3 regions of the Actinomadura napierensis genome follow, and region 3 is predicted to be linked to each of the others. Evidence: riboswitches for the same ligand, from Rfam matches in the RefSeq annotation. Region 3 holds a riboswitch; each other region holds the start of a gene.
What was found. A riboswitch is a leader RNA that binds a small molecule or an ion and turns the genes downstream of it on or off. The one in region 3 is predicted to bind cobalamin.

Region 1 (6,901 bases), on a different contig from region 3:
CCGACGTTGATGCCGAGCTTGAGTTCCGCGGTCACGATGCCACCCTCCGGTCGCCGGGCACGCCGCCGGGTCGGCGGCGCACGGCGATACTAGAACACGTTCTATTTTCCGGGGAAGGCCGGGCGGTCGCGGGCACGGCCGGCGGTCGCGGGAACGGTGGAGGGTCGCGGGCACGGCGGAGGGCCGCGGCGCGGTGCCGCGGCCCTCCGGAGTCGTGCTCAGACCTCCCGGATGGAGTCGAGGAGGGTCTGCCATGCGTTCGGCGTCAGCACCAGGGCCGGTCCGCCGGGGTCCTTCGAATCGCGAACAGCGCGCAGATCGCTGGAGAGGGGGGCCACCTCGACGCACTGGTCGCCGCTCCCGCTGTGGGACGACGTGCGCCAGGCGGCTCCGTTGAGTTCGCGCTGCAGGTGGGTCACTGGCTGCTCCTTGCTGCCTCGGCTATGAGGTGCGCGGATTCCTCGGGGGACAGGGCGGCCGCCTCGATCCGATCGAAGCGGTCCCTATGTTTTGCTATTGCCTCGCTGCTCTCAAGGTAAACGTCACCCATGGTCCCCTCTACGTAGGCGATATCGGGGTCGGCGGGGTCGGGATACGACAAAATGGTGAAACGTCCGTCAAGGCCCGCATGGCCCCCGTGTGTGAACGGGAGTACCTGAACGGTCACCGTTGGGCGTTTCGCCGCCTCGACCAGGGACTCCAGCTGGGCGCGCATCACGTCCGCGCCGCCGATCGGCCGCTTCAGCACCGCCTCGTCGAAGATGACCTGCAGGCGGGGGGCGCTGTCGCGGTCGAGCAGCGCCTGGCGGATCTTTCGGGCGGCGATCCGGCGCTCGACGTCCTCCTCCGCGGGCAGCAGCCGGCCGGCGCGGATCACGGCGCGGGAGTACTCCTCGATCTGCAGCAGCCCGTGGATGAGCTGCGGGTCCCAGGTGCGGATGTGCGACGCCTCGTCCTCCAGTGCCACGTAGCTGCCCGCGAAGACGTCCTGGTAGGCGGTCCACCAGCCGCGCTGGCCGGCCTGCCTGGCGAGCGTGATCAGCGCGTCGCGGTCCGGGCTCGGTACCCCGTAGAGGTCGAGGATGTCGGCGATGTCGCCGGGGCGCGGGCGGGTCTGGCTGGTCTCCAGGCGGGAGACGGTGGCCCGGGACCAGTCCAGCCGGTCGGCCACCTCCTGCAGCGTCAGGCCCTGCTCCTCCCGCAGCTTGCGGAGCTCCCGCGCCAGGCGGCGGCCACGAACGGTGGGGCGGTAGGTCATGGGAGCGAAGTCTCGCCGCTCCGGCCTTCCGCCACAACGCGATTGACGAACCCGGCACGAAGGGCAGAGCAATTCCCTGAAGACGCTTGCGAACGTGAGATTCTCACGAGAGTCTTGAATGCGTGACTGCTCGGGGACCCATAGTGACGGTGATCGGACCGCGCGCCCGGGCAGGCGGCCCGCGGGAGGCACTCGTGAAGACCCCGCCCGAGACCACCGAAGCGAGCCCGCGCGGGGCGCGGCACACCGCCGGGCCGCGCGCCGGGCACGACCGCATCGCCGCCGCCGCGCTCGCCGGCGGGTTCGCCAACCCGGCGCCGGACGTCCCCGCCGCCGATCCGGCGGCCGATCTGGCCGCCGACACGATGGCCGGCGCGATGGCCGCCGGCGGCGCGCACGTCCCGGCGGGCGCCAGGCCCGGCTGGGTGTGGGCGCTGCCCGGCGGTCCCGGCTGCGCGGGCCACGCGCGCCGCGTGCTGCGCGACGCCCTCCTCTCGCTCGGCGTCCGGGACGAGGCGATCGGCGACGCCCAGCTGATGGTGAGCGAGCTCGCCACCAACGCCCACCAGCACGCGGGCGACCACGGCCCGCACGAGCTGTGGCTCTACCTCGGCGACCCCTCCGGGGCCGGGACGGGAGCCGACGGCGCCCGCGCGGTGGACGGCGTCCCCGGCGCCGAAGTCAGGTGTGCCGTGTTCGACGCCTACGTCGAGGCGGCGCTGCCGGGCTATTCGTGGACGTCGGGGGACTGCGGGCGCGGGCTCAGCATCGTCCGGGAACTGTCGCGGGGCCGCTGGGGCACGCTGCGGACCCTGTCACGGCTCGGTCCCGGCGTTCGCGGGAAGGCCGTCTGGTTCGCCGTTCCCGTGCGCGGCGGCGTGCAGCAGCCGGTCCCCGGCTTCTAGCGGGCGCCCGGGTCCGCCGCCGCGCGCCTCCAGCGCGGGGGCGATGTCGGTGACCATCGACAGCAGCGACCTGGTCAGCAGCGTCTGCACCTGCGCGCGGTCGAGGGTCCGCTCCTGGAGCCACTGCCGCGTCGCCGCGTCCGCGAGCCCGGAGTAGACGCGCAGGACGGCGCGCAGCGTGCCGGTCGGCGCGGGCACGCGCAGGACGGCGAGCATGTGCTCGACCGTCCGGTCGCGGAACCGGTTGACGATGTCGAGCAGTTCCGGGTCCTGCCCGAAGCCCTCCGCGTCCAGCGCCGCGAACCAGGTGGTGGCGTTGCGCTCGGCGGTGTCGAGGAACAGGTTGACGCACAGCTCGACGGTCTCGGGCAGCGTCATCCGCTCGTCCGGCGGCGGCGCCTGCACGGCGGCGGTCGCCGTCAGCCCCTGGACGACCTTGAGGAACAGTTCGCGCTTGGTGCCGAAGTAGTAGTGGATGAGCCCGCGCTGGACGCCCGCCTCGCGGGCGATCGCCGCCGTGGACACCTCCGCGTACGGCAGTTCGGTGAACATCCGGCGCGCGACGTCGAGGATCTGGTCGCGCCGCTCGTCGCGCGGCAGGCGCTGGTAGCGGCCCTTGGCGTTCCTCGGACTTCCGGGGCGCGGCGTCGCGGCTCCGGCGGCCTCGCCGCGCGGGGCCGCGCGTCGTTCCATACCGACCAGTAGACCATTTGATTGGCGGATCGCCAAAATCTACCGGCGGTGCGCCGATAAACGGCGGGGTCGAGCGCGGCCGGGGTGTGTGCGATCCTGGGCGGGCGACGGAAGCGGAGGAACCCGGTGCGAATCCGGGGCTGTCCCGCAACTGTGACCAGGGGAGCCCCCCTCGACGCGGCCACGGCACGCGGTGCTGGAAGGCCGAGGGGGAGCGGTGATCCGGGAGCCAGGAGACTCCGGCCGTCGGACAGGCACCGCCACGGGCGTGGACACCCGAGGAAGGACGAACAGACGTGCGACCTGCGTCGGCGACGAACACCGGCCGGCCGGAGGGGCGCGCCCGCGCGCTCTACCCCTTCTCCGCCGTCGTCGGAATGGACGACCTCAAGCTCGCCCTGCTGATCAACGCCGTGTCACCGGGCGTCGGCGGGGTGCTGGTGCGCGGCGAGAAGGGCACCGCGAAGTCGACGATCGTGCGGGCGCTGGCCGGGCTGCTGCCGCCGGTGCCGGCCGTGCCGGGCTGCCGGTTCTCCTGCGACCCGGGCGACCCCGACCCGGCGTGCCCGGACGGCCCGCACGACGCGGGCGAAGGGGAGGAACGGGCCGCGCGGCTGGTGGAGCTGCCGGTCGGCGCGTCCGAGGACCGGCTCACCGGCTCGCTGGACATCGAGCGCGCGCTGACCGAGGGCGTGAAGGCGTTCGAGCCGGGCCTGCTGGCGGCGGCGCACCGCGGCGTCCTGTACGTCGACGAGGTCAACCTGCTCCATGACCACCTGGTCGACCTGCTGCTGGACGCGGCGGCGATGGGCGAGTCGTACGTGGAGCGCGAGGGCGTCTCGGTCCGGCACGCGGCCAGGTTCCTGCTGGTCGGGACGATGAACCCGGAGGAGGGCGAGCTGCGCCCGCAACTGCTCGACCGGTTCGGGCTGACCGTCGAGGTCGCCGCGACCCGCGATCCGGCCGAGCGCGCCGAGGTCGTCCGGCGGCGGCTGCGCTTCGAGGACGACCCGGACGGCTTCGCCGCGGCCTTCGCGGCGGACGAGGCGGACCTCGCCGGGCGGATCGCCGCCGCCCGGCGCCGGCTGCCCGGCGTGGAGCTGACAGACGCCGCGCTGCGCCAGATCACCGCCGTGTGCGCGTCGTTCGAGGTGGACGGCCTGCGCGCCGACCTGGTGACGGCGCGCGCCGCGATCGCGCTGGCGGCCTGGCACGGCCGCGCCGTGGTGACGGCCGACGACGTGCGGACGGCGGCGCGGGTGGCGTTCGCCCACCGGCGCCGCCGCGACCCCTTCGACGCGCCCGGCCTGGACCGGCAGAAGCTCGACGAGGTCCTCGAAGAGCACGGTGAGGAGCCGGAACCGCCCGACGATCCGGGTCCTCCCGACGATGGGCCCGGCGGCCCGGACGGCGGGGGCGGCGGTCTTCCCGACGGCCCCGGACAGCAGGACGCGCCCGTTCCGCCGCAGTCCGTTCCGCCGCAGTCCGAGCAGCCGATGGAGAGCGGCCAAGGCCGCTCGGGAGAGAGCGAGCCCGCTCCGGCGGACGCCGCCTACAAGCCGCGCCTCTTCACCGTCCCGGGCCTCGGGAACGGTGCGCCGGGACGGCGTTCCAAGGCGCGCAGCCCGTACGGACGTGTCTCCGGTGCGCGGCCCGGCACGCGAGGCGTGCACCTTACGGCGACGCTGCGAGCGGCGGCACCGCACCAGCGCGCGCGGGGACGCACCGGTTCGGGACTGGTCGTCCTACCCGGCGACCTGCGCGAAGCGGTCCGTGACGGGCGGGAGGGCAATCTCGTCCTGTTCGTTGTGGACGCCAGCGGCTCGATGGCGGCGCGCAAGCGGATGCGCGCGGTGAAGGGCGCCGTCCTCAGCCTCCTTCTCGACGCCTACCAGAGGCGCGACAAGGTCGGCCTCATCACCTTCCGGGGCAGGGACGCGGAACTGGCGCTGCCGCCCACGTCGTCGGTGGAGGCCGGGGCGCGCCGCCTCGACGCGCTCCCGACCGGTGGCCGCACGCCGCTGTCCGCCGGGCTGATGCGCGCGGCGGAGGTGCTGCGGGTCGAGCGGTTGCGCGACCCGGCCCGCCGCCCGCTGCTGGTCGTGGTGACCGACGGCCGCGCCACCCACGGCCCCGACCCGTCGCAGGCGGCCGGGCTGCTCGCCGGCGTCGCGTCCGTGGTCGTCGACTGCGAGTCCGGTCCGGTGCGGCTCGGCCTGGCCGCCGCGCTGGGCGCCCGGCTCGGCGCCGAGGTCGTCCGGCTCGACCGGCTCGCCGCCGACGCGCTCGCCGGCGTCGTCCGCGACGCCCGCAACGACGCCCGGAACATCGCGTGACCGGCGGCGGGTCCGCCGTGGAACCAGGAAGCAGGGGCTGAGATGCCGCAGGGGAAGCCGGAGTACGTGCCGGAGGACGGGCTCACCACCAGGCAGCGCCGGAACCGGCCGCTGGTGATGGTGCACACCGGGCCGGGCAAGGGGAAGTCGACGGCCGCGTTCGGGCTCGCGCTGCGGGCCTGGAACCAGGGCTGGCCGATCGGGGTGTTCCAGTTCGTCAAGTCGGCCAAGTGGCGGATCGGCGAGGAGAACGCGCTGCTCGCGCTGGGACGGCTGCACGAGCAGACCGGCGAGGGCGGGCCGGTGTTCTGGAGCAAGATGGGCGAGGGCTGGTCGTGGATCCAGCGGCCCGGCACCGAGGCCGACCACGAGGCCGACGCCCGCGAGGGCTGGGAGCAGATCAAGCGCGACCTGGCCGCCGAGACCTACCGCCTCTACATCCTGGACGAGTTCACCTATCCGATGAAGTGGGGCTGGGTCGACGTCGACGACGTCGTCGCCGCGCTCGCCGCGCGTCCCGGCAACCAGCACGTGGTGATCACCGGCAGGGACGCCGACCCGCGGCTGATCGAGGCCGCCGACCTGGTCACCGAGATGGGCAAGGTGCGGCACCCGATGGACAGCGGCCAGAAGGGCCAGAAGGGCATCGAGTGGTGACCGTTCCGCGGCTCGTCATCGCCGCGCCCTCGTCGGGCAGCGGCAAGACGACCGTGGCGACCGGGCTCATGGCGGCGTTCGCGATGCGCGACCTGCAGGTGTCGCCGCACAAGGTGGGGCCCGACTACATCGACCCCGGATACCACTCGCTCGCGACGGGACGGCCCGGCAGGAACCTCGATCCTTGGCTGACGTCAGAGGAAATGGTCGTGCCGCTGTTCCTGCACGGCGCGGCGGGCGCGGACGTCGCGGTGGTCGAGGGCGTCATGGGCCTGTACGACGGTGCAGCCGGGCTCGGGCCGTCCGATTCGGCCGGGGGAGGCGACTACGCGTCGACCGCGCACGTCGCGACGCTCCTGGACGCGCCGGTCGTGCTCGTCGTGGACGCCTCCGCCGCCGCGGGACGGTCCGTCGCGGCGCTCGTCCACGGGTTCCGGTCGTTCGGGACGGTCCGCGTCGGAGGCGTCATCCTCAACCGGCTCGGGTCGGACGGCCACGAGCGCATGTGCCGCGACGCCGTCGAGGACCTCGGGCTGCCGGTCCTCGGGGCGTTGCGCCGCAGCGACGACGCCGTCACGCCGTCCCGGCATCTCGGGTTGGTGCCGGCGGCCGAACGCAACACCGAAGCGGTGGAGAGCGTACGAAGACTGGGCGAGCTGGTAGCGGCGTCATGCGACCTAGACGCACTCCTAGCGCTGGCCCAGGGCGCGCCACAACTGGACGCGGTGCCCTGGGATCCGTCCACGGCCGTACCGGAGACGCACACCGGACGGCCCCGGATCGCAGTAGCGGGCGGTCCCGCATTCACGTTCGGCTACGCGGAGAACGAGGAACTGCTGGAAGCGGCAGGCGCGGAGGTCGTCCGGTTCGATCCGCTGCAGGACGATGGCCTGCCCGACGGGACGCGCGGCGTCGTCATAGGCGGAGGCTTCCCCGAGGTGTACGCGGCGCAGTTGTCGTCCAACGAACGGCTGCGCAAGGAACTGGCGGCGTTCGCCAACGCGTCCCGTCCCGTCTACGCCGAATGCGCCGGACTCCTCTACCTCGCACAG
Region 2 (6,901 bases), on a different contig from region 3:
TCTCACCTTGGCTACGAACCGGCTCGACGCCAATCGACACCACAGCAGAAAAATCAGAAAACGCACCCATCGGCCGGGCCCGCTGCAGTCCGGCCAGGGCCGGGCTCAAGCCGAGGCTCGCCGCCGCTACCGCCGAGGTCACGCTGCTCTCGTGGCTCTCCACGGCGTCGGCGGTGTGCATTCGCGCCATCGCCCGGTAGCGGCGCAGCTCGTCGCGGCGGTGACGGCTGATCAACCGGGTCGCGATGCCGTAGAGCCAGGGCCGCGCCGACGCGTGCGCCGTGTCGAACGCCGCGCGGCGCCGGAAGGCGATCAGGAACGTCTCGGCCGCGATGTCGTCCGCGGCGTCCGCGCCGAGCCGCCGGTCCACGTAGCGGTGGATCTGCGCGTAGTGCCGGTCGAAGAGGTCCGCGAACCGTTCGGGGTTCCGCCGGGCCGCGGTGATGACGTCGGCGTCGGACGGCTCCGGCCCGGTTGATCTGCTCGTCTCAGAGGGGGCGCCCGTCACGGCTGGTCCCGCGATGCTGGGGGAGTGGCCATGGGGGACCCTTCTGGCGGCGTGGAGGGTGGTCACGTCCTTGATTGCCCGGAACCGCCCCGACCCTTCTCGCGGCGGCGGGTCGGTGACCGCGGCCGGTCAGGGGGCGGCGGGTGAGCGTCCGACGGCGTCCTGTGCGTGGACGGTCGTGAGCACCATGCCGGCCAGCTCCGGCACGGACCGGCCGGTTCCCGTGTCGATGCGAGCGAGGCCCAGCCTGTCGACGGCGTCCAGCATGAGGGTCTGGTAGCGCTCGGTACGGGCGAGGAACCGGTTCATCAAGTGCCGTTCCGTGGGCGTGGACTCGTCGTAGCGGCCGGACGCTTGCACCCGGGCGCGCAGGACGGCGGGGTCGGCGGTGAACCACACGGCGGCCGTGTGCGGGACGGCCAGTTCTGCGACGCGGGCCGGCCAGAGCGCCGAGCCCTCCAGGACGAGTCCGGGGCCGGGCCCCGTCGCGTGATCCGTGACGATTTCCGCGATGCGGGGCCACAGCCTTTCGTAATGGTCGAGGACGGACCTGATCAGCTCATCGGTCGTGAGCGTCGCGTAATGGTCGGCGACGTGCGGCGGGACCTCGCGCTCCGGGGTGCGCCAGGGCCGTCCGGGGTGGCGTGCCAGGTAGTCCGTCGACCTGTGCTCGAAGCCGAGCTCGTCCGCCACGGCGGCCGCGATGGTCGACTTTCCGGTGTTCGACGTCCCTCCGATCAGTACCACCCGTATTTCGCCCATGGCGGCGACCTTACTGTCTGGGGCCGGACCATTCGGGTGCCGCGTTCACCAGCGGTCGTGGTGGAGGGCGGCGTCCAGAGGACGGCGCCGGCGCCAGCCGTGCCGTTCGAGATCGGGGACCGTCTCCAGGTGCGTGACCGGGCCCAGGCACAGCCAGGCGACCGGCCGGATGCCCTTCGGTATGCCGAGGAGGTCGCGCAGGTGCGGCTCCCGGTAGAACGACACCCAGCCGACGCCCAGGCCTTCGGCCGTGGCCGCCAGCCAGAGGTTCTGGATCGCCAGGCACACCGAGTACAGGCCCGCGTCGGCGATCGCGTGCCGTCCGAGGACCGCCGGGCCGCCGCGCTCGGCGTCGTAGGTGACCACGATCGACAGGCTCGATTCGAGCACCCCGTCGATCTTGATGCGGGCGAAGCGTTCGGCGGCGTCGCCGGTGAGGGCGGCGGCGAAGGCGTCGCGCTCGGACTGGACGTGGTCGTGGAAGGCGCGCCGGACGTCCGGGTCGCGGACGACGACGAAGTCCCAGGGCTGGGAAAGGCCGACGCTGGGCGCGGCATGCGCCGCCGTGAGGACCCGGTCGAGGACGTCCTCCGGGATCGGCGCGCCGGTGAACTCGGCGCGCACGTCGCGGCGGCGGTGGATGACGTCGTAGAGGTTCATGGGCAGGCTCCCGCTGCGGTCGGGCCGCCGGGACGGCGGCCGTTGGAGCGAGGCCGGTCTTCGGACTCCCGGATCGACGCTGGGCCGCCCGCCTTCCCGGCCTGAGGGCCAGTGGCCGCGCTCGCGCGCGTGGGCGGCAGCTCCCCGGTCACCGCGGCGGGCCCGTGCCGGATTCGCACCGGCTTCCCGATTCTCCCCGAGGGGCACCTCGCGTCAGTTCATGCCATCGGGGATCGTACCGGCACCGCCGGGAGCGGGCGAGGTCAGCGGCGCTGGAAGCCGTCCTTGGTGCGCAGGCCGTAGCCGGCGGCGCGGTCGATCGAGATGTGGGCGAGCCAGCCGCAGAGACCGGCGAAGATCGGCGCCCACGTGATCGGTGAGACGGTGTAGAGCGCCATCAGCGCGAGAGGGATCAGCGCGCGGTGCGCGGTGTTGTAGTACGGGACGGCGCGCGCCGGAAGCTGCCCGCGTTCGACGGTGTGCGCGTCGCGCGCCCCCGCCAGGAACGTCAGGTCGGGCGCGATGAAGAACGCGACCGCGACCAGCGCCGCGAGCCAGCCGTGGTTGAGGCCTTCGATAACGGCGAACGCGCTCCAGAACAGCGCGTTCGCCGCCCAGGCGACGCGGCGGGCGACGAGCGGGACGGAGTGCTTGCGGACGCTCGGGACGGTGACGCTGCTCATGGCCTGCGGCCCTCCTGCTTGGCTAATGATGTTAGCTACAAGCTAAGGCTAATAACCTTAGCTGTCAAGCTATGTCGACGAGGAGGGGTCGGTCGGGCGAGCGCCTCCGGCCCTGTGGGCGCCGGGCGCTCTGCTCGGAAACATCCCCGGGGGAGTGGATCTTCACTAGGGTTCTGGGGCCATGTCCCATTGGAGCCAGCGCACGCAGATGCGGTTATGGATCGTCGCCGTCGCCATTACCGCAGAACCGACGGTGAGGGGCGTCGTCATCTCACTGTTGGGCGTGAAGAGGGGCGCCCAGGGCTATCTCAGTGTCATCGCTTCCGATGCCTGCCAGGGGTGGTCGCACCAGTCCGAACTCTGGTCCGTTCCGGGATACTGGCTGCTGCACGGCTTGCCGATCCTGGTCGTTTTGCCGGCCTTCCTCTTGTGGCTGATGGTCCGGCGGCGGTTCGTCGGCTGGGCGACGGCGGCGGTGCTCGCATTCGTGACATTGGCCGAGCCGGCTCTCTACGGCTACGACGTGGCGCGCTGGGGGGAGCAATGCGTTGGTCTGTGGTTGCCGATGGGCGGCTGGGGGGCTGTGCGCTGGGCGTACGGCGCGGTGCCCCTGGTCCTCATTCTCGTTTCGACCTACCGGCCCGGTCCTCGGATGCCTCGCCTGGTCTGCGGGACGCTCGTCGCCGGACTCGTCCTCTGCGCCGCCGCCGACCAGGAGACGCCGCCCCGCTATGCCGCGAGCGGGGCCGACTGCAGGCATGCCGAACGCGCCGACATGTCAGGGAAGGTGCCGTTCACGCAGGTGATGGCGAAATTGTCGCAGCGTGAAAGGGAGATCGCCTTCCTCTGCTCCGTTCGTGGTTACACCCTGGGCTATGGGGGCGGATCGCCGCATGGCGACCTGCTTACCGACAGCGAACAGATCGAAATCGGACGGCGTGCATGCCGTGGAGAGTCGCTGTGGAGCGCAGGAATGCCGCGAGGCATCATCCCGCCGGCGATTCAGCAGATGGCCTACCTGTGCCCGGAGACGGCGGACGAACGGCGAGTAGCCCAGGAGCGCTCGACAGCGGCCCTCCACGCGCAGTACAAGCAGAACGTGGCGAAGGCATTGGCGACCTGCCGGCGCGGCATTCCGGCGGGGTTCCATCCCGTCCGGCAGGCCACGCGGGTCATCGATGGCGGGGAGAGCAGCAGCTACCTGGTCGGCGACGAAGGGAGCTCAGGGAAATCCCTCGGCGCAGCCGTCCATGATGGCCTGGTCGCGAGCGGCGACGGCGAAGCCACCGTCATCACCGGGACCGAGAGCCGGCTGTGCGTGACCGTCCGCGCCTACAAGAAGGCGCCGCCTCTCGCGCTCAAGGGCTGGGAACGCGTCGCCGAAGTGGGATTCGACAGCGCGAAGGGGCACGCGTTGCTGACGGCGATGGACGGCCCCCTGCCCTTCCCGGCCGTGACCGTCGCCGGCCCGGGTCACTACCGGCTCCGCGTGTACGTGCGCGGCCGTCGGGCGCCCGAGACCCTGATGGACGAGCCTCCCAACGAGCGGCATCTTCTCGTCGTCTTCCCCGGAAAGGGGATGAAGCCGAAGACCTACAAGAACACCGAGCGCTGACGCCGGGCCGCAGGGGTCAGAGGGGGCGGGCGGCGATCCAGCCGCCGTCGTCGTCCAGGAAGCGGTCGAAGCGCAGGCCCGCCGCCTCCAGAACGGTGGGGAGCTCGTCGTCGCCGAGCTGCCGGGACGTGAACGAGTGCGTCCAGCGCCGCTCGCCCATCCGGTACTCGATCGTCGCCACGACGAGCCCGGGCGCCGGGCGCTCGACGTCCGTCATGCGGTATTGGACCCCGTCGTGGGCCCATTCGCGCGGGGCCGCCTCCGCGTGCCAGCGGGGCGTCTCGCGCTGCATGATGACCACGCCGTCCGGCCGGACGTGCCGCCCGCAGGCCGCGAGGAGGGCGTCCCGGTCGCCGTAGTTGACCAGGTACGACATCAGCAGCACGCAGCCGAACCGGTCAGGCAGGTCCAGATCCTGGATCGGCGAGCACACGGTGCGCGCACCCTGGATGCGGGCCAGCATCGCGGCCGAGTCGTCCACGGCCGTCACCGGGTGGCCGAAGTCGAGCAGGGGGTGGGTGACCCGCCCGGCGCCCGCGCCCAACTCCAGGATCGGCGTGCCGGCCCGGATCGCCGTATGGACGAGCGCGGCGCTCGCGATGTCCGGCGGCATCGCGGCGTAGAACTCGACCGCCGAACCGTCCTGCGCGATCTCGCCGGGCCCCGTCCCGGCCGTTCCCGTCCCCGCCATAGCGTCGCCTCCTTGCGCTGCCATGATCGAATGGTCGGTGCGCCGTCCCGCCGCCGTCAAGGCGCGCGGACCCGGCCCGTGGTCAGGCGGCCGTCGCCGCGGACGGCCATCTCGGGGACGAGCGCGACGCCGCGGCCGAGGGCGGCCATCTGCTCGCCGCCCTCTACCCCGACCCGGACGAGCGGTCCCGGCGGATCGGCGCGCTCGTTTCGATCACCGGCCTCGGCATCGTGGCGGGGCCGGTGCTCGGCGGCGCGCTGGTGTCGCTCGCCGGATGGCGGCCGGTGTTCCTGGTGAACATCCCGGTCGCGGCGCTGGCGCTCGCGGTCTCGCGCGGGCTGAGCGGATCCGCGTCGACCTGGTCGTGGCGGTCGCGTCGCAGCTCGTCTACTACGGCCTGCTTCACGCTGACCCAGTGGATGGTGGACGCGCGCGGCCTGACGCCCCTGCAGGCGGGCCTGGCGTTCCTGCCGATGACCGTCCCGGTGGCGTTCGTTGTGGACGGTGTTCGCCGTGCAGGTGCTGATCGGGGCGGGCAGCCCGCTGGCGATCCCGCGCTCGGTGTGGCGCCCTCGGTACGCTGGCCGCGACCGGGTCCGTGCTGGTCGCGGTCGCGGTGCCGGTGGCCGTGGTGGTGGCGCTCGCCGGGCGCCGGCCCGAAGCAATTCGACAGCTTAAACTGGACAGCTTGGCCTGAATAACTTAGGATGGTGTCATGGACGACACCGCGCAGGCCATCTCGCCGTCGGCCGCCCGCGCCGCCCGTGAGGTCCGGATCGTGTTCAGCCGGCTGCGCCGCAGGCTGCGGGAGATCGGCGGCGGCCACGACCTCACCCCGTCGCAGACGGCGGTGCTCAGCCGACTGCTCAAGGACGGCGCGGCCACCGCGAGCGGGCTGGCAGCGGCCGAACGGGTCCGTCCGCAGTCCATGGCCGCGACGATCGCCGCGCTGGAGGAGCGCGGGCTGATCCGCCGCGACCCCGACCCGCAGGACGGCCGCCGACAGCTGGTCACGCCGAGCGACGCCGGCCGCGAGTGGGTCGAGGGGTCCCGCCAGGCCCGGGACGAGTGGCTGAGCCGCGCCCTGCAGGACCGCTGCACCGAGGAGGAGCGCCAGACGGTCCTGAAGGCGTTCGCCGTCCTGGACCGCCTGGTCGAGTGACCGGCGCGGCGGAGCGGCCGGGTCAGGACGCCGCCGCGCCGGACCCGGCGGACAGCCGCCGCAACCGCTGGTCCATGCCCGGATGCTGCTGGAACACGTTCCACAGGCGCCCCGTGCGGTGGCGCGTCGCGTTCGCCTTCGCGAGCTTCTCCAGGCCGCCGCGCAGCGCCTCCTTGGAGATGGTCCGGGCCGCGTAGTCGTCGGCGGCCCGCTCCATCCGGATCCCGGCGAGCCCCTGCACGAGGAAGATCGCGGGCACCGCCAGCAGCGACAGCGTGCTCGTCACCGCGTGCGGGAGCCCCGCCGCCCGCAGGCCCGCGAGCGCCAGCGTCAGAACGGCGATGGACCCGATGTAGCAGCCCACCTTGATCAGCTGGTGCTTCTTGCGGATGTGCGCGACCTCGTGGGAGAGGACCGCCGCGAGTTCCTCGGAGTCCAGCTCGTCGAGCAGCCGGTCGGAGATCAGCACGTAACGCCAGCGAGGGAGGACGCCGGACGCCATGGCGTTCCCGAGCCGTTCGGCTCCGGTGTCCAGCACCCGGACGTCGGCGATCCGCACGCCCTGCTCGCGGCACAGCGCGAGAAGCCGCTCGCGCCGTTCCGGGTCCATTCGCCGGGTCTTGAGGGCCAGGCGCATCATCAGCGGCGAAATGAGCACGAACAGGACCGTCCAGAGGCCCAGGAAGGCGGCGAACGCCATCGGCAGACGGGCCGAAAGCCACATGATGGGACGCAGTGCCGCCAGCCAGAGCAGGCCCGGCAGCATCATCACCGCCGAAAGGCGCAGCAGGCGGCTCAGTGCCTGCCCTGGACGCCATTC
Region 3 (6,901 bases):
GCGTCCGCCGCCGGCCGTCCGGAGCGCGCCTCCGCGACGCGCGCGGCTCATTACTTCGTGTTCACGAAACGGCAGCAGGGATTCGCGCACCGGGACCGGATCGGCGCGTTCCACGCGCAGGTGAGGCTCACCGGGCGGTACTCCCGGCAGTACCCGATGCCGTGGTCGTTCCAGATCACGAGCAAGAAGCTGCGGGCGATCGCGCGGGGCCGGGCGGTCTGCACCGCCACCGGCCTGAACGGCCACTACCACGACCGGCACGTGATCCCCGTCGGCTACGTCTGGCACTCCACCGTCAAGCCGCACCGCGTCCGCAAGGTCTACGCCCTGTCGGGCACCTGCACCTTCCCGGTGCAGGTCAACGGCAGGCCCGGGCGGGCCTACGTCGGGTTCGCGTTCCACTACGCGATCAACCCGGACTCGCACGGGGTGAGCCCGAAGACCGCGGGCTCCGCGGTCACCACCACCGTGCGCTTCGGCCGCTGACCTGGCCGCACATGACGGCGCCCGATGGCGCGCACCCGGGGACGGGCGCGCCATCGGGCGCTTCCACGATCAGACGATCTGGTGGACCCAGCCGTAGGGGTCCGGGCGGGTGCCGTACTGGATGCCGACGAGCTCCTGCCGCAGCCTCATGGAGATCTCGCCGGGCTCGCCGTCCCCGATCGTCCACTCCCGGTCGTTGCCCTTGACCCGGCCGACCGGGCTGATGATCGCGGCGGTGCCGCAGCCGAACACCTCGGTGATCTCGCCGGACGCGCAGCCGGCCTGCCACTCGTCGATGCTGATCTTGCCCTCCTCGGCGGGAATGCCGAGGTCGGGGGCGAGCTTGAGCATCGAGTCGCGGGTGACGCCGGCCAGCAGCGTGCCGGTGAGCGACGGGGTGAGCAGCCGGGCCTGCGCGCCGGACCCGTAGACGAACATCAGGTTCATCGAGCCGACCTCCTCGACCCAGCGGTGCTCCACCGCGTCGAGCCAGACGACCTGGTCGCAGCCCTGCTCGACGGCCTCGGCCTGGCCGGCGAAGGACGCGGCGTAGTTGCCGCCGAACTTGGCCTCGCCGGTGCCGCCGGGCGCCGCGCGGGTGTAGTCCTGTGACAGCCACACCGACACCGGCTTGATGCCACGCGGGTAGTACAGCCCGGACGGGGAGGCGATGACCATGAACAGGAACTCGTTCGCCGGGCTGTTCACGCCGAGCGCGCGGGTCGTGGCGAACATGAACGGCCGCAGGTAGAGGCTGTGCCCCTCGGAGTCGGGGACCCACTCCTTGTCGGTGCGGACGAGCAGCTCGACGGCGTCGACGAACAGCTGCTCGGGGATCTCCGGCATGGCCATCCGCTTGGCGGAGCGGTTCATCCGGGCCGCGTTCATGTACGGCCTGAAGGTGACGATCGAGCCGTCCGGCTGCTTGTAGGCCTTGAGGCCCTCGAACAGCTCCTGGGCGTAGTGGAACACCTGGCTGGCCGGGTCCATCGGGATCGGCCCGTAGGGCTCGAGCCTGGCGTCGTGCCAGCCGCGGTCCGCCGAGTACCGGATGGTGACCATGTGGTCGGTGAAGTACCGGCCGAAGCCCGGATCGGCCAGGACGCGTTCGCGCTCGGCGGCCGTCGCGGGCCGCTCGGTCAGCGTGATCTCGAAGTCCAGGGTGTCGCTCATCGCCGTTCGTCCTCTCCCGATCGCCGGTGCGGCTCCATTGCCGCTGCGGCGTCCTTAGTCCCTATTGTCGTACTTCGTTCCTCGACCCCACTCCTCGCACGCGGCGCATACGGAAACCGGGCGCGCCGCGAGGCGCGCCCGGAGTGTCCCTGCTCGTAGCCGGAGAGGCGCGCCCTCAGCCCGATACTCGCTTGGCGATCGCGTCGCCGATCTGGGCGGTCGACCGCGTCCCGAGGGCGCCGCGCTCGGCCAGGTCGTCGGAGACGGCCTGCTCGACGCGGCGGGCGGCGCCGTCCGCGCCGATGTGGTCGAGCAGCATCGCGACCGACAGGATCGTGGCGGTCGGGTCGGCCTTGCCCTGCCCGGCGATGTCGGGGGCGCTGCCGTGCACCGGCTCGAACATCGACGGCGCCGTCCGGTCGGGGTTGACGTTCCCGGACGCGGCGAGCCCGATGCCGCCGGCGATCGCGGCGCCGATGTCGGTGATGATGTCGCCGAACAGGTTGTCGGTGACCACGACGTCGAAGCGCTGCGGCTGGCCGACGAAGAACATGGTGGCCGCGTCGACGTGGCAGTAGTCGGTGCCGACCTGCGGGTACTCCGCGCCGACCCGCTTCAGCGTGCGCTGGTAGAGGTCGCCGGCGAAGGTGAGGACGTTGTCCTTGTGGACCAGTGTCAGCTTCTTGCGGGGGCGCGACGCCGCGACCTCGAACGCGTACCGGACGACCCGCTCGACGCCGAAGGCGGTGTTGACGCTCTCCTGCGTGGCGACCTCGTGCGGGGTGCCCTTGCGCAGGACGCCGCCGACGCCGGTGTAGGGGCCCTCGGTGCCCTCGCGGACGACGACCATGTCGATGTCGTCCGGCGTGACGTCCGCCAGCGGGGTCTTCACGCCCGGGAACAGCTTCACCGGGCGGAGGTTGACGTAGTGGTCGAGCTCGAAGCGGGTCCGCAGCAGCAGCCCGCGCTCCAGCGTCCCGCTCGGCACGCTCGGGTCGCCGACGGCGCCCAGCAGGATGACGTCCTGGCCGCGCAGCTCCTCCAGCACCGAGTCGGGCAGCGTCTCCCCGGTCCGGTGCCAGCGGGCGGCGCCCAGGTCGTAGGAGGTCTGCTCGAACGCGAGGTCGCCGGACGGGGCGACGGCCTCGAGGACCTTCAGTCCCTCGGCGACCACCTCGGGGCCGATCCCGTCACCGGGGATGACGGCCAGACGAATGCTGCGGGAAGCCATGGGCGTACTGTACTGCAAACGTCTCACTGCTTGGGCTTTCATCTCATATCCCGGTACGCGGGTCTCGCCGCCGGCGGCCGGGGCGTCACCTTCGTCACTCTTCGCGGGGTTGACGGGCCGGGTGCGAGAGGAGACGCTCTCCTCGACAAGTTCACATCGAGGCGACGGTGCGCAGGAACCTGGTGCGAATCCAGGACGGTCCCGCCACTGTGACCAGGGAGTCTCCCCCGCTCGACGACCACGACCGGCACGCGCCGGCGGGAAGGTCGGAGGGAGACGGCGATCTGGGAGTCAGGACACTGACCCGTCGTCCTCCCGCAACCGGGGCGAGTGCACCCCGTGAGGAGAACCCGACATGGCCGAGTCCGCCGTACCGTCCGCCGCGTCCCCGCAGGCCGAGCCGTCCCCCGCGCCGCTGCGCCTGCCGATCCGCGACATCGTCCCCTGGGCGGTGCTGGCCGTGGCGCTGGCCGCGATCCTGATCTACTTCGTCGGCGCCGAGCAGGGCGCGACGTCGGTCTTCGGCGGCACCTGGGTGCACGAGTTCACCCACGACGGCCGGCACCTGCTCGGCTTCCCCTGCCACTAGGCCGGGCCGATGATGAGAGCACTGCTTGTCCGCGGGATGCTCGCGGGCCTGGCCGCGGCCGCCCTCGCACTGGTCATCGCCTGGCTGTACGGGGAACCGCAGGTCGGGCACGCCATCGCGTTCGAGGAGGCGAAGGCGCACGCCGAGCACGCCGGGCACGAACCCGAGGTCGTCAGCCGCACCGTGCAGCAGACCGCCGGCCTGATCACCGCGATGGCGGTGTACGGGGTGGCGCTCGGCGGGCTGTTCTCGATCGCGTTCGCCTTCGCGTCCGGGCGGCTCGGACGGCTCGGCGCCCGCGCCACCGCCGCCCTGGTCGCCCTCGCCGGGTTCGTGGCGATCGAGCTGGTGCCGTTCCTGAAGTACCCGGCGACGCCCCCGGCGGTCGGCAACCCGACGACCATCGGCGGCCGGACGGCGCTGTACTTCTGCATGATGGCTCTGGGGGTGCTGGCGACGACCGCGGCGGTGATCGTGTGCCGCCGCCTCGTCCCCCGGCTCGGCGCCTGGAACGCGGTCACGGTGACCGCGATCGGCTACGCCGTCCTGCTGGCGGTCGTGTACCGGCTCACGCCGAAGCCCGACGCGATCCCGGAGCACTTCCCCGCGACGGTCCTGTGGAACTTCCGGATCGCCTCCCTGGGCGTCCAGCTCGTCCTGTGGGCCACGATCGGGCTGCTGTTCGGCTACCTGACGGAACGGGCCGGCGCCCGCCGCCGGTCCCTCGCCCCCGCCTAACCGGAGCGACCGGGCGCCCGGCGGAGACCGCAGTCCCCGCACATCTCCCCGCCGGGCGGGACGCGGTAGTACAGGCAGCAGTTGCGGCGGACGAATCCGCGCGGGCCGAACGCCCCCGCTCCCGCGAGCGGGGGCCGGGCCAGCAGTTCGCGGACGAGGGCGCCGCGGAAGGGGTCGCGCGGGCCGACGTTCAGGCCGCCGGCGAGGGCGGAGGCCGCGTTCCCCCACAGCAGGCCGTCCGCGAGGCGGGAGACGGCCCGCATCGTGGCGCGCAGCGGCTCCAGCTGGCCGGTGACGACCGCGTCGTGGACGAGATCGGCGGCCTCGGCCGGGCCGTCGGCGCGCCATCCGCGCGGGTCGGCGAGCCAGAGGGCGATGGGCGCGCCCGGCGCCCATCGCCAGTGCAGGCCGGACAGGTCGGGCACGATCCCGTGGACCGCCGCCGCGACGACCGGCGACCACAGCCGCGACGCGAGGCCCTGGAACAGGATGGACGCCGCGACGCGCCGTTCGCCGGTGCCGAGCCGCTCGGCGTAGCGGTCGGTGAGGTCGGCGAGCCGGACGGGGTCGCGCTCGGGCAGCGGCCGCCACGTCGGATCGGCCTCCTCGGCCGGATCGGTGGTGATCGCGAAGTACGGCCCGAGGCGCCCGGCGGCGCGCAGGGCCCGCGCGACCTCCTCGGTCCCGGCGGGCAGGGGCGGCGGCATGGGCTTCACCCTGCCATGCCGCCGGTGCCGTGCCGACCGGAGGGCCGTGCCGACCAGAGGGGCGTGCCGACCGGAGCGGCTAGCGGGAGGGGTGGCCGCCGTTGTCGCGGCGGTCCAGGGCCGTCTGCAGGGCCCGGGCCGCCTCTTCGGCGGCGTCGTCGGCGGGCGCGTTGGTCCAGGTGGTGTCGTTCATGATCGCTCCGAATCGCTGAGGCTGGTGCCGGAGGGCCGCCGGGACGCGCGGTTCGCGCGTGTCCGGGCGCGGGATCGGGCTCATGGCCGGGCGGAACCTCCGCAGCGGTGCCGGCCTGCCGATATCAGGCCCCGCTGCGGCAGCGAAGGATTACCGCGAAAAGCCGCATGATTACGAACCACGCTACCCGCCGTCCGGGCGGCTGTCCCGACCCGTGGCGTAAAATCTCAACATATGAGACGCGATCAGGTTCGCGACATGCCACGGGCGGGCGCCGGCACGATCGCCGGACGCCCGCCCGCGGCGGTGTCCCGAGCTGCTCTCGGTACCAGGTGCTCCCGGTCCTAGTCGAGGTCCACGCGGCGGCCCATGTCGGCGCCCACCTCGGCGGTGATCGCGTCCACGAGCTGCGCCGGGATCCCCGAGTCGACGGTCAGCGCGATCAGCGCCTTGCCGCCCTTGGCGTCCCGGCCGACCTGCATGCCGGCGATGTTGACCGCGGCGTCGCCGAGCAGCTTGCCCACCGCGCCGACGATGCCCGGGCGGTCGACGTAGGAGAAGAACGCCATGTGCGCGGTCGGCACCAGCTCCATGTTGTAGCCGTTGATCTCGATGATCCGCTCGGCGTGCTTCGGGCCGGTCAGCGTGCCGGACACCGACACCACCGCGCCGTCGGCCATCGTGCCGCGCACCTGCACCACGTTGCGCCAGTCGGGGCTGTCCTCGCTGGTGGTGAGGGTGACCTCGACGCCGCGGTCGCGGGCCAGCAGCGGCGCGTTGACGAACGTCACCGCCTCCTCGGTCACGTCCACGAACACGCCCTTGAGCGCGGCGAGCTCCAGCACCTTGACGTCGTGCTCGGCGATCTCGCCGCGCACCACCACGTCGAGGCGGACGGGGACCCCGCCGGCCAGCGCGGTGAAGATGCGGCCGAGCTTCTCGGCCAGCGGCAGGCCGGGCTTGACGTCCTCGGCGACCGCGCCGCCCTGGACGTTCACCGCGTCCGGCACGAACTCGCCGGACAGCGCCAGCTTCACCGAGCGGGCGACCTGCGTGCCGGCCTTCTCCTGCGCCTCGTGGGTGCTGGCGCCCAGGTGCGGGGTGACCACGACGTTGTCGTGCACGAACAGCGGGCTGTCGGTGCAGGGCTCGCTGCTGAACACGTCGATGCCGGCGCCGGCGACCCGGCCGTCCTTCAGCGCGAGGTCGAGCGCCTCCTCGTCGACGATCCCGCCGCGCGCGGCGTTGACGATCCGCACGCTCGGCTTGACCTGGTGCAGCTCGCGGTCGCCGACGAGGCCGAGGGTCTCGGGGGTCTTCGGCAGGTGCACGGTGATGAAGTCGCTCTCCTGGAGCAGCTCGTCGAGGGTGACGAGCTTGACGCCGAGCTGGGCGGCCCGCGCGGCCTGCACGTACGGGTCGAAGGCGATCACGTTCATGTCGAACGCGGCGAGGCGCTGGGAGACCAGCACGCCGATGCGGCCGAGGCCGAGCACGCCGACGGTCTTGCCCTGCAGCTCGACGCCGGTGTACCTGGAGCGCTTCCACTCGCCCTGCTTGAGGGCGGCGTGGCCCTGCGGAACGTTCCGCGCGGTGGCCAGCAGCAGCGCGATCGCGTGCTCGGCGGCGGTGACGATGTTGGAGGTCGGCGCGTTGACGACCATGACGCCGGCCTTGGTGGCGGCCTCCACGTCGACGTTGTCGAGGCCGACGCCGGCGCGCGCGACCACGCGCAGCCTCTTGGCGTGCTGGAAGACCTCGGAGGTGACCTTGGTGGCGCTGCG

Region 1: another riboswitch for cobalamin. It lies ahead of ABD296_RS38420 (VWA domain-containing protein); the one in region 3 lies ahead of ABD296_RS22190 (CbtB domain-containing protein).
Region 2: another riboswitch for cobalamin. It lies ahead of bluB (5,6-dimethylbenzimidazole synthase); the one in region 3 lies ahead of ABD296_RS22190 (CbtB domain-containing protein).

What each region holds. Positions count from the first base shown of each region.
Region 1 covers NZ_BAAAMR010000101.1:21,208-28,108, forward strand. Annotated here, with positions in the region: gene ABD296_RS38395 (LLM class F420-dependent oxidoreductase) at 1-35, opposite strand, end outside; gene ABD296_RS38400 (DUF397 domain-containing protein) at 219-419, opposite strand; gene ABD296_RS38405 (helix-turn-helix domain-containing protein) at 416-1,258, opposite strand; gene ABD296_RS38410 (ATP-binding protein) at 1,453-2,163, shown strand; gene ABD296_RS38415 (TetR/AcrR family transcriptional regulator) at 2,074-2,856, opposite strand; cobalamin riboswitch at 2,974-3,095, shown strand; gene ABD296_RS38420 (VWA domain-containing protein) at 3,234-5,192, shown strand; gene cobO (cob(I)yrinic acid a,c-diamide adenosyltransferase) at 5,235-5,849, shown strand; gene ABD296_RS38430 (cobyrinate a,c-diamide synthase) at 5,843-6,901, shown strand, end outside.
Region 2 covers NZ_BAAAMR010000059.1:12,799-19,699, reverse strand. Annotated here, with positions in the region: gene ABD296_RS28820 (RNA polymerase sigma factor) at 1-508, opposite strand, end outside; gene ABD296_RS28815 (hypothetical protein) at 638-1,270, opposite strand; gene bluB (5,6-dimethylbenzimidazole synthase) at 1,316-1,930, opposite strand; cobalamin riboswitch at 1,965-2,156, opposite strand; gene ABD296_RS28805 (DUF4260 family protein) at 2,194-2,613, opposite strand; gene ABD296_RS28800 (hypothetical protein) at 2,795-4,228, shown strand; gene ABD296_RS28795 (class I SAM-dependent methyltransferase) at 4,245-4,943, opposite strand; gene ABD296_RS50665 (MFS transporter) at 5,069-5,620, shown strand; gene ABD296_RS28785 (MarR family winged helix-turn-helix transcriptional regulator) at 5,635-6,081, shown strand; gene ABD296_RS28780 (M48 family metalloprotease) at 6,104-6,901, opposite strand, start outside.
Region 3 covers NZ_BAAAMR010000039.1:32,373-39,273, reverse strand. Annotated here, with positions in the region: gene ABD296_RS22205 (hypothetical protein) at 1-486, shown strand, start outside; gene ABD296_RS22200 (branched-chain amino acid aminotransferase) at 556-1,659, opposite strand; gene ABD296_RS22195 (3-isopropylmalate dehydrogenase) at 1,835-2,890, opposite strand; cobalamin riboswitch at 3,021-3,212, shown strand; gene ABD296_RS22190 (CbtB domain-containing protein) at 3,246-3,479, shown strand; gene ABD296_RS22185 (CbtA family protein) at 3,489-4,217, shown strand; gene ABD296_RS22180 ((2Fe-2S)-binding protein) at 4,214-4,924, opposite strand; gene serA (phosphoglycerate dehydrogenase) at 5,462-6,901, opposite strand, start outside.